Regions from separate parts of the Clostridium sp. 'White wine YQ' genome, predicted to be linked through region 1. Evidence: a T-box and tRNA genes for the amino acid it is inferred to sense, from the RefSeq annotation. Region 1 holds a T-box; the other holds one or more tRNA genes.
What was found. The T-box of region 1 lies ahead of tyrS (tyrosine--tRNA ligase). A T-box ahead of a tRNA ligase gene usually reads a tRNA of that ligase, here a tRNA-Tyr.
Positions count from the first base shown of each region.

Region 2: it encodes a tRNA-Tyr, which carries the amino acid that the T-box ahead of tyrS (tyrosine--tRNA ligase) is inferred to sense. The anticodon was not compared.

Region 1 is NZ_JAQYUU010000003.1:295,030-301,378, forward strand. Features, by position in the region: gene pdxR (MocR-like pyridoxine biosynthesis transcription factor PdxR) at 1-1,114, opposite strand, end outside; gene PTZ02_RS13595 (D-alanine--D-alanine ligase) at 1,154-2,044, opposite strand; gene tyrS (tyrosine--tRNA ligase) at 2,141-3,349, opposite strand; T-box leader at 3,396-3,677, opposite strand; gene PTZ02_RS13605 (2-hydroxyacid dehydrogenase) at 3,739-4,710, opposite strand; gene PTZ02_RS13610 (MDR family MFS transporter) at 4,763-6,007, opposite strand; gene PTZ02_RS13615 (sigma-70 family RNA polymerase sigma factor) at 6,219-6,349, shown strand, end outside.
Region 2 is NZ_JAQYUU010000001.1:80,151-86,499, forward strand. Features, by position in the region: gene PTZ02_RS00410 (rod shape-determining protein) at 1-981, shown strand, start outside; gene yyaC (spore protease YyaC) at 1,166-1,696, opposite strand; gene PTZ02_RS00420 (hypothetical protein) at 1,851-2,447, shown strand; tRNA gene PTZ02_RS00425 (tRNA-Thr) at 2,729-2,803, shown strand; tRNA gene PTZ02_RS00430 (tRNA-Tyr) at 2,810-2,895, shown strand; tRNA gene PTZ02_RS00435 (tRNA-Val) at 2,922-2,997, shown strand; tRNA gene PTZ02_RS00440 (tRNA-Thr) at 3,024-3,098, shown strand; tRNA gene PTZ02_RS00445 (tRNA-Tyr) at 3,105-3,190, shown strand; SAM riboswitch class I at 3,327-3,430, shown strand; gene metK (methionine adenosyltransferase) at 3,524-4,699, shown strand; gene nagA (N-acetylglucosamine-6-phosphate deacetylase) at 4,775-5,911, opposite strand; gene recD2 (SF1B family DNA helicase RecD2) at 6,133-6,349, shown strand, end outside.

The sequences.
Region 1 (6,349 bases):
CGCTTATCATATAATTATAAAATATCCCTTGATCTAAAAAAGAAGTATGAATATTTCTTGTTCTTTTAACACTTTCTAAAGTGCTTATAAGCTTCTTATCCGCTAGAATCCAACCTAATCTCAAACCTGGAAATAGGATTTTAGAAAAACTTCCTATATAAATGACTCCATTTCCGTTGCTGCATAAGCTAGCTATTGGAGGAACATGAGAACTTGAATATAAAAGTTCCTCGTTAAAACCATCTTCTACTATTGGAACAGAGTATTCTTGGAAAAGCTCAAATACTTCCTTTCTCCTTTCACCCTTCATTACTATCCCAGTTGGATTATGGTAAGAAGGTATAATATATGCAAGCTTAGGAGGATTACTTCTTAATTCTTCTCTTAATTTATCTATATTAATTCCTTCCTCATCCATATCTACACCAACAATATCAAGCTCCCGTGCTCTCATTATCTTTAAAGCTGTATTATGAGTAGGATTCTCACAAAGAATTCTATCACCTGGTACTGTTAGCGAATTAATTACTATATCAAAACCCTCAGTAAAGCCATTTGTTATTAAGATTTCTTTCCCCTTTGTATTAACACCTTTGTTCTCCATATATTTCATTAGATATTCAATGAGAGCCTTATATCCTCTTGCATATCCATAATTTAATAATTTCTCACCTTCAAGGGACCATGCATTTAAAAAGGCTCTTTTAAATTCATCTAAATCAAATAAGCTTTCATCCGGTGCTATGCTCTTAAAAGAGATCATCCCTTTTTCCCAAGGAATCTCTGTTTTAATGATATCTAGTTCTTCACAGGTGTGGGCATAGCCATTAACCTTTGACTCCCAATCTATATTAAAGCTCTTTTCTGCTACTTTTTTATTAGATGTTACAAAGGTACCTTTTCCTTTAGTACTTTTTATTTTTCCCTCACTTTCTAGTATCTCATAAGCAGTTACTACAGTACTTCTGCTTACCCCCAATATACTACTTAATTCTCTTGTGGAGGGCAGTTTACTTCCATTTTGAAGAATTCCTTTTTCAATATTTTCTTTTATATGATTTTCTATTTGAATATAAATAGCCTCTTCTTTATTAAATTCAAAGGATGAAAAAATCAAATACAAACACCTCTTATACTCTAGGTTTTTTATCACTTACAAGGAGTATTCAATAATCTTATCTAATAACTCACTATACTCCATATTTACCCCTTTTGCACTTTTAGGGAATAATGAATTCTTCGTCATTCCTGGCAAAGTATTTAATTCCAATACATAAGGAATACCATCACTTACTATAATATCAATTCTAACATAAGCCTTGCAATTAAAAATATCCCAGCACTTTTCCCCAATTTCTTTCATCTTATTCTGCAAATCCTCAGTCAATTCTGCTATAGCTTTTTCAGAGCCTCCATCTGTATACTTAGAATTATAGTCATAAAACTCTCCACTAGCTTTTATTGATAGTATTGGAAATATCTCTCCATTTAAAACAGGTATAGTATATTCATTTCCCGGCAAATATTTTTCTACCATAACTTCTTTATCAAACTTTAATGCTTCAGTGATTGCTCTTTCAAGTTCCTGATTATTCTTCGCTAAGAAAGTTCCAACACTAGAACCACCACCATTAGGTTTAACTACAATTGGGTAACCAAGTTCTTTTATTTTTTCCAAGTCAAAAGGTTTATCTTTTCTTACTAAAACTTCTGGTGCAACTGCTATGCCCTCACTCTTTAGTATCCTTTTGGTTTGCTTTTTATCCATACATAAAGCACTGGTTAAAATACCGCAGCCAGAGTAAGGCATATTTATACTTTCAAGTATAGCTTGAACTGCTCCATCCTCGCCAAAAGCTCCATGTAAGGCAATAAAAATAAAGTCCATCCCTTTAACCTTCTCAATCAATTCCTCTTTTGCATCTATAACAATAGGGAATACCTCATATTTATTTCTATCTAAATATTCCACTATACCTTTTCCAGAATGTAATGAAACTTCTCTTTCTGAAGAAACTCCACCCATTAATACTCCTATTTTCATATATATCCCTCCTTTTTCTAATATTATTATATTAATCTCAGAAGGGATATTTAACGTCCACCAATTAAGGAGTTTTGTAAACAAGTGGTAAGGTTCTTATTGTACTCTCTTAAGCTTTAAAAAAATCTTCTTTCCAATTTGTATAATTGCTTCATCCTTTATATCAATGGAATTAATATTATTTATTTTATCGTTATTAACTTTTATTCCTCCTTGTTCCACTAGTCTTTTTACTTCCTTTTTACTTTTTATAATTTCATTATCTACTAGAATTTCAGCTAAATTTATTTCCTCTAATGTCACTTCTATCACATCAATGTCTTCTGGTATTTCTCTTTTTTGAAAAACTATCTTAAATCTCGCTTCTCCTTTTTGAGCACCTTCTTCCCCATGATATAGTTTTACTATTTCTTTTGCTAAAGACATCTTTATATCTCTTGGATTCACAGTTCCCTTTTCTAGTTTCACTTTTATATCACTTATCACATCTGGATGTATATCAGTAACTAGTTCAAAGTACTTGATTATTAGCGAGTCTGGAATTCTCATAGCTTTTTCAAACATTATTTCTGGTGCTTCATCAATACCTATATAATTTCCTAAACTTTTGCTCATTTTCTCTTTTCCATCTGTACCCTCTAATAGTGGCATAAATATTGTTGCTTGAGGTTCTTCTCCATAATGCTTCTGTAGCATCCTACCCATTAGGACATTAAATCTTTGATCAGTTCCTCCTAATTCAATATCTGACTTTAATTCTAATGAATCATACCCTTGCATCAATGGATAAAAGAATTCATGTATTGATATTGGCATATTACTTTCATATCTCTTTTTAAAATCTTCTCTTTCAAGCATTCTTGCAACTGTAGTTGTTGCAGCAAGATTAATTACATCTTGAAAGTTTAACTTTGATAACCACTCGCTGTTAAATCTCACTTCTGTTTTATCTTTATCTAATATCTTAAATATTTGTTCTTCATAAGTTTTGGCATTCTCTAGAACCTCCTCTCTAGTAAGGGCTTTTCTAGTTTTTGATTTTCCTGTAGGATCGCCAATCATACCAGTAAAATCACCTATAACTATAATTGCCTTATGTCCTAAATCTTGAATTTGCTTTATTTTTCTAAGAACTACTGTATGCCCTAAGTGTATATCTGGTGCACTTGGATCAAGCCCTAACTTTACAATAATTTGCCGTTTCTCTTTATTTGCTTTTAGTAACTTACTTTTAAGCTCCTCTAATCCTATTATCTCATCTGCCCCTTTCTCAATAATTTTTAATTGTTCTTCTAAATCATTCATTATATTTATACCTCCTTAAAATAAAAAAAGCTCTCATCCTTTATTAACAAAGGACGAGAGCATTACTCACGTGTTACCACCTAAATTCATTACTATTTCACAATAGTAACCTCTTCAAGTACGCCAATTATAAATTGGTTATACTCTAGCACTATAACGGGTGCAAAATCCGGAAACTGCCTACTAGATTTCTAGAGCTTTTAAAACCCTCTATCTTTCGGAGTACTGCTCAGAGATGTATTCACATTAACTTATCTTGCCCCTCTCACCTACCGGGAACTCTCTTTAAGACTCTGCTTATGCTACTCTTTCTCCTCAACGCTTTCATTTATGAATTTATATAATTCTATACCAAATTAAATTGCTTGTAAATACATTATTTAACTTTTCTATTTAAGCTCAGGAACTACATTAGGAGGTACTTCTCCTTGCACTCCCTTAACTAGGTTCTTAACTGCTACTTCAAACATATCTCTTCTAGTTTCTTCAACTGCAGAACCAATATGCGGAAGAGTTATCACGTTATTCATCTTTAGTAATGGATTATCCTTTTCTACTGGTTCTATTTCAAAAACATCTAATCCAGCCCCCAGTATTTTCTTATTTTCTAGAGCTTCTATTAATGCTTTCTCATTTATAGTTTGCCCTCTTGAGGCATTTATAAATATTGATGATTTTTTCATCAAATCAAATTCTCTGTAACTTATAAGTTCCTTAGTTTCCTTTGTAAGAGGTGTCATAAGCACTATAAAATCAGAAGTTTTTAATAGCTCATCAAATTCACAATATCTTACACCTAAGTTTTTTTCAACACCTAACTTTCTATTCCTATTATAGTAGATAACATCCATATCAAAGCCTAATTTTCCTCTTTTAGCAACAGCTTCTCCTATTCTACCCATTCCAATTATCCCTAAGGTTCTGTGATGTACATTTACTCCAAATAAATCATCATCCTCTTGAGGTTTCCACTCTCCATTTTTTACATATCTATCTAACTCAGGAATTCTTCGTGCTGAAGAAATAATAAGTCCAAATATTAAGTCTGCCACTGTATCATCTAATACATTTGGAGTATGAGTTCCAATAACTCCTCTTTTTTTCATAACTTCTAAATCAAAATTATTATAACCAACTGAAATATTGCTAACTATTTTTAACTTAGGTGCGCGATTTAATAATTCCTCATCAATCTTTGTCCCAACAGTTAATAACCCTTCTTTATCAGAAAGTCTATCTAATAATTCTTCTCTAGTTATCTCTAAATCCGAATCCCAAGTCTCTAAATCACAGTATTTTTCTAGATATTCTTTATTTTCATCTAGTATCTTTCTTGCTATAAAAACTTTTGGCTTATCCATCTTTATCCTCCTAGTTATATATGCTTTATTATAAGCTTATCGGAATACTTTGTTAATTAATTTCCTCTACAGCTTTATTTTTATTATCAGCAAATTCTAATCCAAACATAGAAATAGTTCCTATTATTGCTACAGATGCAATTACTACCCAAGAGCTCATAATGCTATGTGTCTCCATGAAGTTTCCCATTATCATTGGTCCAAAAGCAAAACCTGCTCCAGATATAATTGGTAATACTGAGCTTATCCTTCCTCTATGTGAAGCTGGTGTATGATTGGCCACAAATGCTCCATTATTTATAGCTATAAGTATTTCTCCAATTGTCATTAAAAATACTCCAAAGAAGAATAATGGCAATGCTTTTATAAATCCAAATAATCCAAAGGATAGTGCATATAATGCCCCTCCTATTGCCATAGTTTTAATTGGATTCAGTTTCTTTGTAATAGCTGTTAATAATGGAGTAAATGCTATAACTACAACTCCATTTAGGCCACCCATTAGTCCATAAATTCTAGCTCCATCTTGCCCTAAAATGTTTCCCATTTGTATAGGAAGTGCAAAACCCCATTGAGAATATGCAAAAGAATAAGCTAGCATTATTAAAGAGAATATAAGTAATATAGGTCTTTGTAATAGAACACTAATTGCAGATCCCTCAACATGGCTTTCTAGTGTCTGCTCTTCTTGAACGTTAACTTCTTCTTTTTTAATCATTGTCTCTTTTATAAATATTACAAAAAGACATAAAGAAATTAATGTTGTTACTGCATCCCCAATGAAAACAAAAGTTAAGAATTTTTTATATAACATACCACCTATAATAGGTCCTATTGCAAATCCTAGATTAAAACCCATATATAATAGTGAATATGCTGCCTGTCTGTTTTCTGGTGTTGTAAGATCAGCATTTAATGCATCATAGGCCGGTTGAGATATTGCATAGAAGCACGATGCTAATATAATAATATAAGTCATAAAAATTGAAGGTTTCATAAACCCGCAGGAAATATATGCTGCTGCACCTAATAATTGAAATAATATAATAACCCTTCTACGGCCAATTGTATCTGCAAGTTTTCCTCCAAGCATTAAACACGGTACCTGACATACTGCAAGTAATGTAGCAAATCCTCCTGCTTGTCCACTAGACATACCTATCTTTTGTGTTAATATTAATGCCAACAATGGAAAAACAAAAGAACCCATGCTGTTAACCATTCTCCCAATGAATAAAATATACATCTCTTTGGGCAGCCCCCTATATTGTTTAAACATATTTTCTAAAAATTTCATTTTATCCCCCATCTATCCTTAATAAAAAGAATATAAAATATTTATCATTCATAAACACTTAAATTATACAGTTATTTACCATGTATTTCAAATTCATGTAAATTATAATATAATTAATTAAATTTTATTATGTTGAAACTTTTTACACACTCAGTATCTCTAATATGTGTAACATCGATGTTTAAATATATTTTTGATTTAAAGGAGTACTATGGAAAACTTAATTGAGCTTAACGTTAAAGAAACTAATAAAAATGCTCTTGAGCTAAAACTTATAAAAAAAGCAGTTAAGGGAGATTCTTCTGCATTTATTGAAACTATGAAAGTTTACAAAGGCTATCT
Region 2 (6,349 bases), on a different contig from region 1:
ACAGTTCTAGTTTATATGGCGGGAAAAGGAATAATATTAAAAGAGCCTTCAGTTGTGGCAGTAGATAAAAATACAAATAAAGTTTTAGCTGTAGGAGAAGATGCAAGAAAAATGATAGGTCGTACACCTGGTAATATAGTTGCAGTACGTCCACTAAGAAATGGTGTAATTTCTGATTATGATATTACTGAGAAAATGTTAAGACATTTTATTCAAAAGAGTTGTGGAAAAAGAAAAATCTCTGCTCCAAAGGTTATGGTGTGTATACCATCACAGGCAACAGAGGTAGAAAAGAGAGCTGTTATTGATGCAGCAAAAAATTCAGGAGCAAAATCTGTTTATCTAATAGAGGAACCACTTGCAGCTGCAGTAGGTGCAGGTTTGGATATTTCTGAACCAAGTGGCTCTATGGTTATAGATATAGGTGGAGGAACAACTGATATCGCTGTAATATCTCTAAAGGGAGTAGTTGTAAGAGCATCAATTAAAGTAGCTGGAGATAGATTTGATGAAGCTATTATTAGGTATATAAGAAATAAATTCAAATTAATGATTGGAGAAAAAACAGCAGAAGAAGTTAAAATCTTGGCAGCATCAGCTTTAAAAGGTGCTAGAAACGAAACAGCAACTGTAAGGGGTAGAAATCTTGTTACTGGATTACCAGATAACATAGAAGTTACAACTGAGGAGTTAGTTAGTGCACTTGAAGAGCCTGTCAGATTAATAGTTGATAAAATTCATGATGTTTTAGAAAAAACTCCACCAGAGTTGGCAGCAGATATTATTGACAAGGGAATATTAATGACCGGCGGAGGAGCTTTATTACATGGATTAGATAAGTTAATAGAGTTTGAGACTGGAGTTAGAGTATACATTGCAAATGATACTGTAGAATGTGTTGTATTAGGATCGGGAAAGGTTCTTGCAAGTATAAACAAGAATAATACAGAAGCTATCGAAAATGAAGTGCAAAGAGCATAGTAATATACTAAAATGAAAGATTAAGGATGATTAAAGGGTTTTAGCAATATCAGTACTATATTCTTTTTTGACGATTTTTTAACCATCCTTTAAGTTTTTTAAAATTTTTGAGGTTAATAGTTAAAGTAATAACTAATAATTTAGTACTTTAACTATTAACTTTTTTTACTTTTTAGACCATTTTTTATTTTGTGCTTGATGAAAGATAATAACTATGAACAATTCCTTTAACAATAACTTTACACATTTCAAATATAAGGGATAGTCGAATTGATCTATTTGAAAAAATTTCGGAATTATTACTTGTATCGACTATACCAATAATTGAGACGTCCCCTACTTTAGGAAGTTTTTTTCCTACGCCTTTCCCAGGATGAATCGGGTAATCTCTCACGTGTATTTCACCCACAGAATCAGTATCACCAAGACAGGCATCAATACCTATAATTAAGGCGTTAGGATGCTTTACATATATCTCCTGAAGCTTGTCGTCTATATTTAATGCATGAATAGGTGAGTTTAAGGTTCCGTATACAGGGATAGGAAGTAAGGTGTCAATTAATAGGGTTCCAACCATTGGGCCAAGGCAATCCCCAATACATTTATCTGTACCTATACATATTATTATGGTTTCATTATTAATATAATCTTTTAAAAAGTATGCCAGTTCATAATAGGACATAGGGTCTTTATATGAGACTTTAACCTTATTCAAAGAAATTCCCCTTTCTTAAAACTGAAATAAAAGTATAACCTAAGTAGAAATTTAAAAGGTACTATACTATATATGAAGGGAATATTAAATTTATTAAAAAAAGTATAAATACATAAAAAAGTGGCAATAAAACTAAATAGTGTGAGGTGATTAAATGAATAAAAAGATTCTAACTATAATTGTTATTATTGCTACAGCTGTTAGTGTGTATTTTATATTGAAGCCTTTAAATAACGAAAATGAAAAAGGTAGCAGTGTACAAGTGAATAAGCAAACTTCAGAAAAAAAGGTAGCAAATTCTGAAAAAAGTACTAAACAAGAAACAAAAAAGGAAGATGTTAAAACACAAGAGGAACCAGCTAAAAAAGCAGAAAAAGAGGACAAAGATGACAAAGATGACAAAGGGGAAGTAATACCTGAAAAAAGCTACACAGATAATAGTAAGAAAGTAAAAGATAATGAAGATGATGCTTTAACAGCAGCAATGATATTTAAAGTTGATAAGAGTACAATTGAAAGTAAGATGTCTTTGACAAGCAAAGCTAAATTATTATTTTATGCAAAACGCTTATCTAGCTTTGATTTTGCAAGGATTAAACAGATACTAGCATCTGACGATGAAGTTAATGGAGCAAAAGAAATTTTTAGGATACTTAAAAGTAGACTAAATTCTAATGAATATAACGAAGTTAAGGGGATTCTTAATCCATATATAAATACAGACAAGATTGAGCAATACATTGATACATAAAATGCTATTTTAATAGTTGGGTTTTATAATTTCTATGCTGAAGCTTGAACTTATTGTAGAAATGTGAGATTATTGATATAGTAGATATATTACAAGGATAATAAAGGATAATGAAGGAATAGAGAGTTAATTTTGCTATATGAGTAAATATAGGGGTTGAAACTTATTTGTTATCCCCTTATACTATTCATTGTCGGTCAACGTAGTTAGGTAAATAATGAATAGTATATAATTTGTAAATAGTATTCATAATAAAGTGTATAATGATTAATTAATAATATGCTGGCATGGCTCAACGGTAGAGCAGCTGACTTGTAATCAGCAGGTTGAATGTACGATTCCTATTGCCAGCTCCATTATATGGAGGAGTTCCCGAGTGGACCAAGGGGGCAGACTGTAAATCTGTTGCGTTATCGCTTCGATGTTTCGAATCCGTCCTCCTCCACCAAATAATTAATCATTTTTTACAAATAAGGGCGCATAGCTCAGCTGGGAGAGCACCTGCCTTACAAGCAGGGGGTCACAGGTTCGAACCCTGTTGTGCCCACCATTATAACTATAAAAAATTAATAATATGCTGGCATGGCTCAACGGTAGAGCAGCTGACTTGTAATCAGCAGGTTGTAGGTTCGATTCCTATTGCCAGCTCCATTATATGGAGGAGTTCCCGAGTGGCCAAAGGGGGCAGACTGTAAATCTGTTGCGTGATCGCTTCGATGGTTCGAATCCGTCCTCCTCCACCAAAAGTAGACATTTGTCTACTTTTTTTATTTAAAAGAATAATAAAATAAGTTATTAAAAATAATTTTTATATAGACTTATTTTATATTGACATACATAATATAAAGTGTTAGAATCATATAGCGTAAAAATAAATAACTCTTATCAAGAGAGGCGGAGGGAAAGGGCCCGATGAAACCCGGCAACCTGTGTGTACACAAGGTGCCAATTCCTGCAGGATTTATATTTCTGCGAGATAAGAGAGAGAATAGTATTATTAGTCTCTTCTTATCGAGGAGACTTTATTTTTTGGAAAAATAAAGTCTGAGTATTGTTTTAAATGAAAGGAGAAAAAAATGAAAAGATTATTTACTTCAGAATCAGTTACAGAAGGACATCCAGATAAAATCTGTGATCAAATTTCGGATTCAATATTAGACGACATTATCTCTAAAGATCCATATGCAAGAGTAGCTTGTGAAACTACTGTTACTACAGGTATGGTTATGGTAATGGGAGAAATATCTACATCATGTTATGTGGACATTCCTAAAATCGTAAGAAAAACAGTAAAAGAGATTGGATATGATAGAGCAAAATTTGGCTTTGACTGCGAAACATGTGCAGTATTAACTACAATAGACGAACAATCTTCAGATATAGCACAAGGTGTTGATGAGGCTCTTGAATCAAGAGAAGGGGATATGGACAAGATTGATGCAGTTGGTGCTGGAGACCAAGGTATGATGTTTGGATTTGCAACAAATGAAACTCCAGAATTTATGCCTGCACCGATAGCAATGGCTCATAGACTTTCAAGAAGATTATCAGAAGTAAGAAAGAATGGTACATTAGAATATTTAAGACCAGATGGAAAGACTCAAGTAACAGTTGAGTATGATGGAGATAAAGTTAAAAGAATTGATGCAATAGTTATTTCAACTCAACATGGACCAGAGGTAACTCAAGAACAAATAAAAACAGATATGATTGAACATGTAATTAAAGCTGTTATACCTGCTGAATTATTAGACGGTGAAACAAAATATTACATAAATCCAACTGGAAGATTTGTTATTGGAGGACCACAAGGAGATTCTGGGCTAACAGGAAGAAAAATTATTGTTGATACCTATGGTGGATACGGAAGACACGGTGGTGGAGCATTCTCTGGTAAAGATCCAACTAAGGTTGATAGAAGTGCTGCTTATGCTGCAAGATGGGTAGCTAAAAACTTAGTTGCTGCAGGTGTAGCAACTAAATTGGAAATAGAATTAGCATATGCGATTGGAGTTGCAAAACCAGTTTCTATAGAAGTTGATACTTTTGGCACTGGAAAAATAGCTGATGATAAGATAGTAGAAATCATAAATAAGGTTTTCGACTTAAGACCAGCTGCTATAATAAGAGATCTAGACTTAAGAAGACCAATATTTAAGCAAACTGCTGCTTATGGTCACTTTGGAAGAACAGATTTAAACCTTCCATGGGAAGAATTAAACAGAGTTGAAGAAATAAAAACTTTACTATAATAAAAAATTAAAGTAATAGTTTTTTACAATGAAATACCCCCAGGATGTCACTGACATTCTGGGGGTATTTGTTTGTTATGCTTTAAATATAATTTTTCCGTTTACAATTGAATATTTAATATTAATATTATCATCAAATAAAACTAAATCTGCATCAAAACCTTCTTTGATTAAGCCTTTTTTATTATCAACTTTGCAGTGTCTAGCTGGATTATAAGTAGCCATTTTAACAACTTCATACAAAGGATAATTAGAATTATCAAAAACATTCTTAACAGCTTTATCAAGAGTTAAGATTGAACCTGCTAATGCTCCATTTTCAAGTCTAGCAGCACCATCCTTTACAAAAACAGGCTGACCTCCTAAGGAATATTCTCCTTCAGGCATACAACAAGCTTCCATTGCATCAGTAATTAATAAAACCTTATCTGTAGTTTTAGTTTTGTAAGCCACTCTTAGAGATGGGTAAGCAATGTGAATTCCATCAGAGATAGTTTCTGTAGTAATATCCGTATCAAAAATTGCACCAATAGCTCCTGGTTCTCTATGATGTAGTCCAGTCATTGCATTGAATAAATGAGTTGAATGAGAAATTCCAGCCTTGATACCAGAAACCACTTCATTATAAGTTGCTTTTGTATGACCAACTGAAACTCTTACTCCTTTAGAATTTAAGTAAGATATCAATTCAAGAGCACCATCAACTTCTGGTGCAACTGTAATAGAAGTAACTGCATCTTCAAATCCACTAACCATATTGTTATATGTTTCAATTGATGGTTTTTGTAAGAAGTTAGGATTTTGTGCACCTATAGCTTGTGGGCTAATAAAAGGCCCTTCTAAGTGAGCACCTAAGACATTTGCTCCATCAGTACCATGAGTCTTAGCATATGATATTGCTTCCATTGATTTATGAATATCTTCAACTGCTACTGTCATTGTGGTTGGAGTAAAGGATGTTGTTCCATGCTTTACTATATTTTTAGCTATTTCATTTATAGCTTCAAAGGTGCCGTTCATTGTGTCATAACCACCAGCACCATGGATATGAACATCTATAAATCCAGCAGATAGATATAATCCTTCGCCATCGATTATTTCATTAGTATCATAGCTTGAGGGATTTAGTGATTTTATTTTTCCGTCTTCAATAAGAACAGAACCTTTTTCAATTTTATCTAAGTAAATTATATTGACATTTTTAATTAACATTAATGTCACCCCCTAAAAATAGAATAGCTTCAAATACTATTTCAGTCAACTATTAAAGAGCGATTTAAATAGTATAAATTGTGGTATAATCTTAGTATATATAATTCTTTGATAAATAATATATAAGTTAAATAGTTGAATTATATAGGGTTTTATGTTTAATTAATAAATTAAGTTTCTCATGAAAAACCCTATAGTTATACTTAAGCAGGAGAGATGTTATGGAAGAAGTAAGTGGAGTTGTGGAAAGTATAGTTTTTCATAACGAAGATAATGGATATATGGTTGCAAAGCTTTCAAATGGAACCACAACTTTTACAGCAGTAGGTGTTGTACCTTATATTAAGGAAGGACAAAACTTAAAGATAAAAGGAGAGTGGGTCTTGCACCCGAGCTTTGGAAGACAAATAAAGATAGAGGAATGTGAAGAAATAGTGC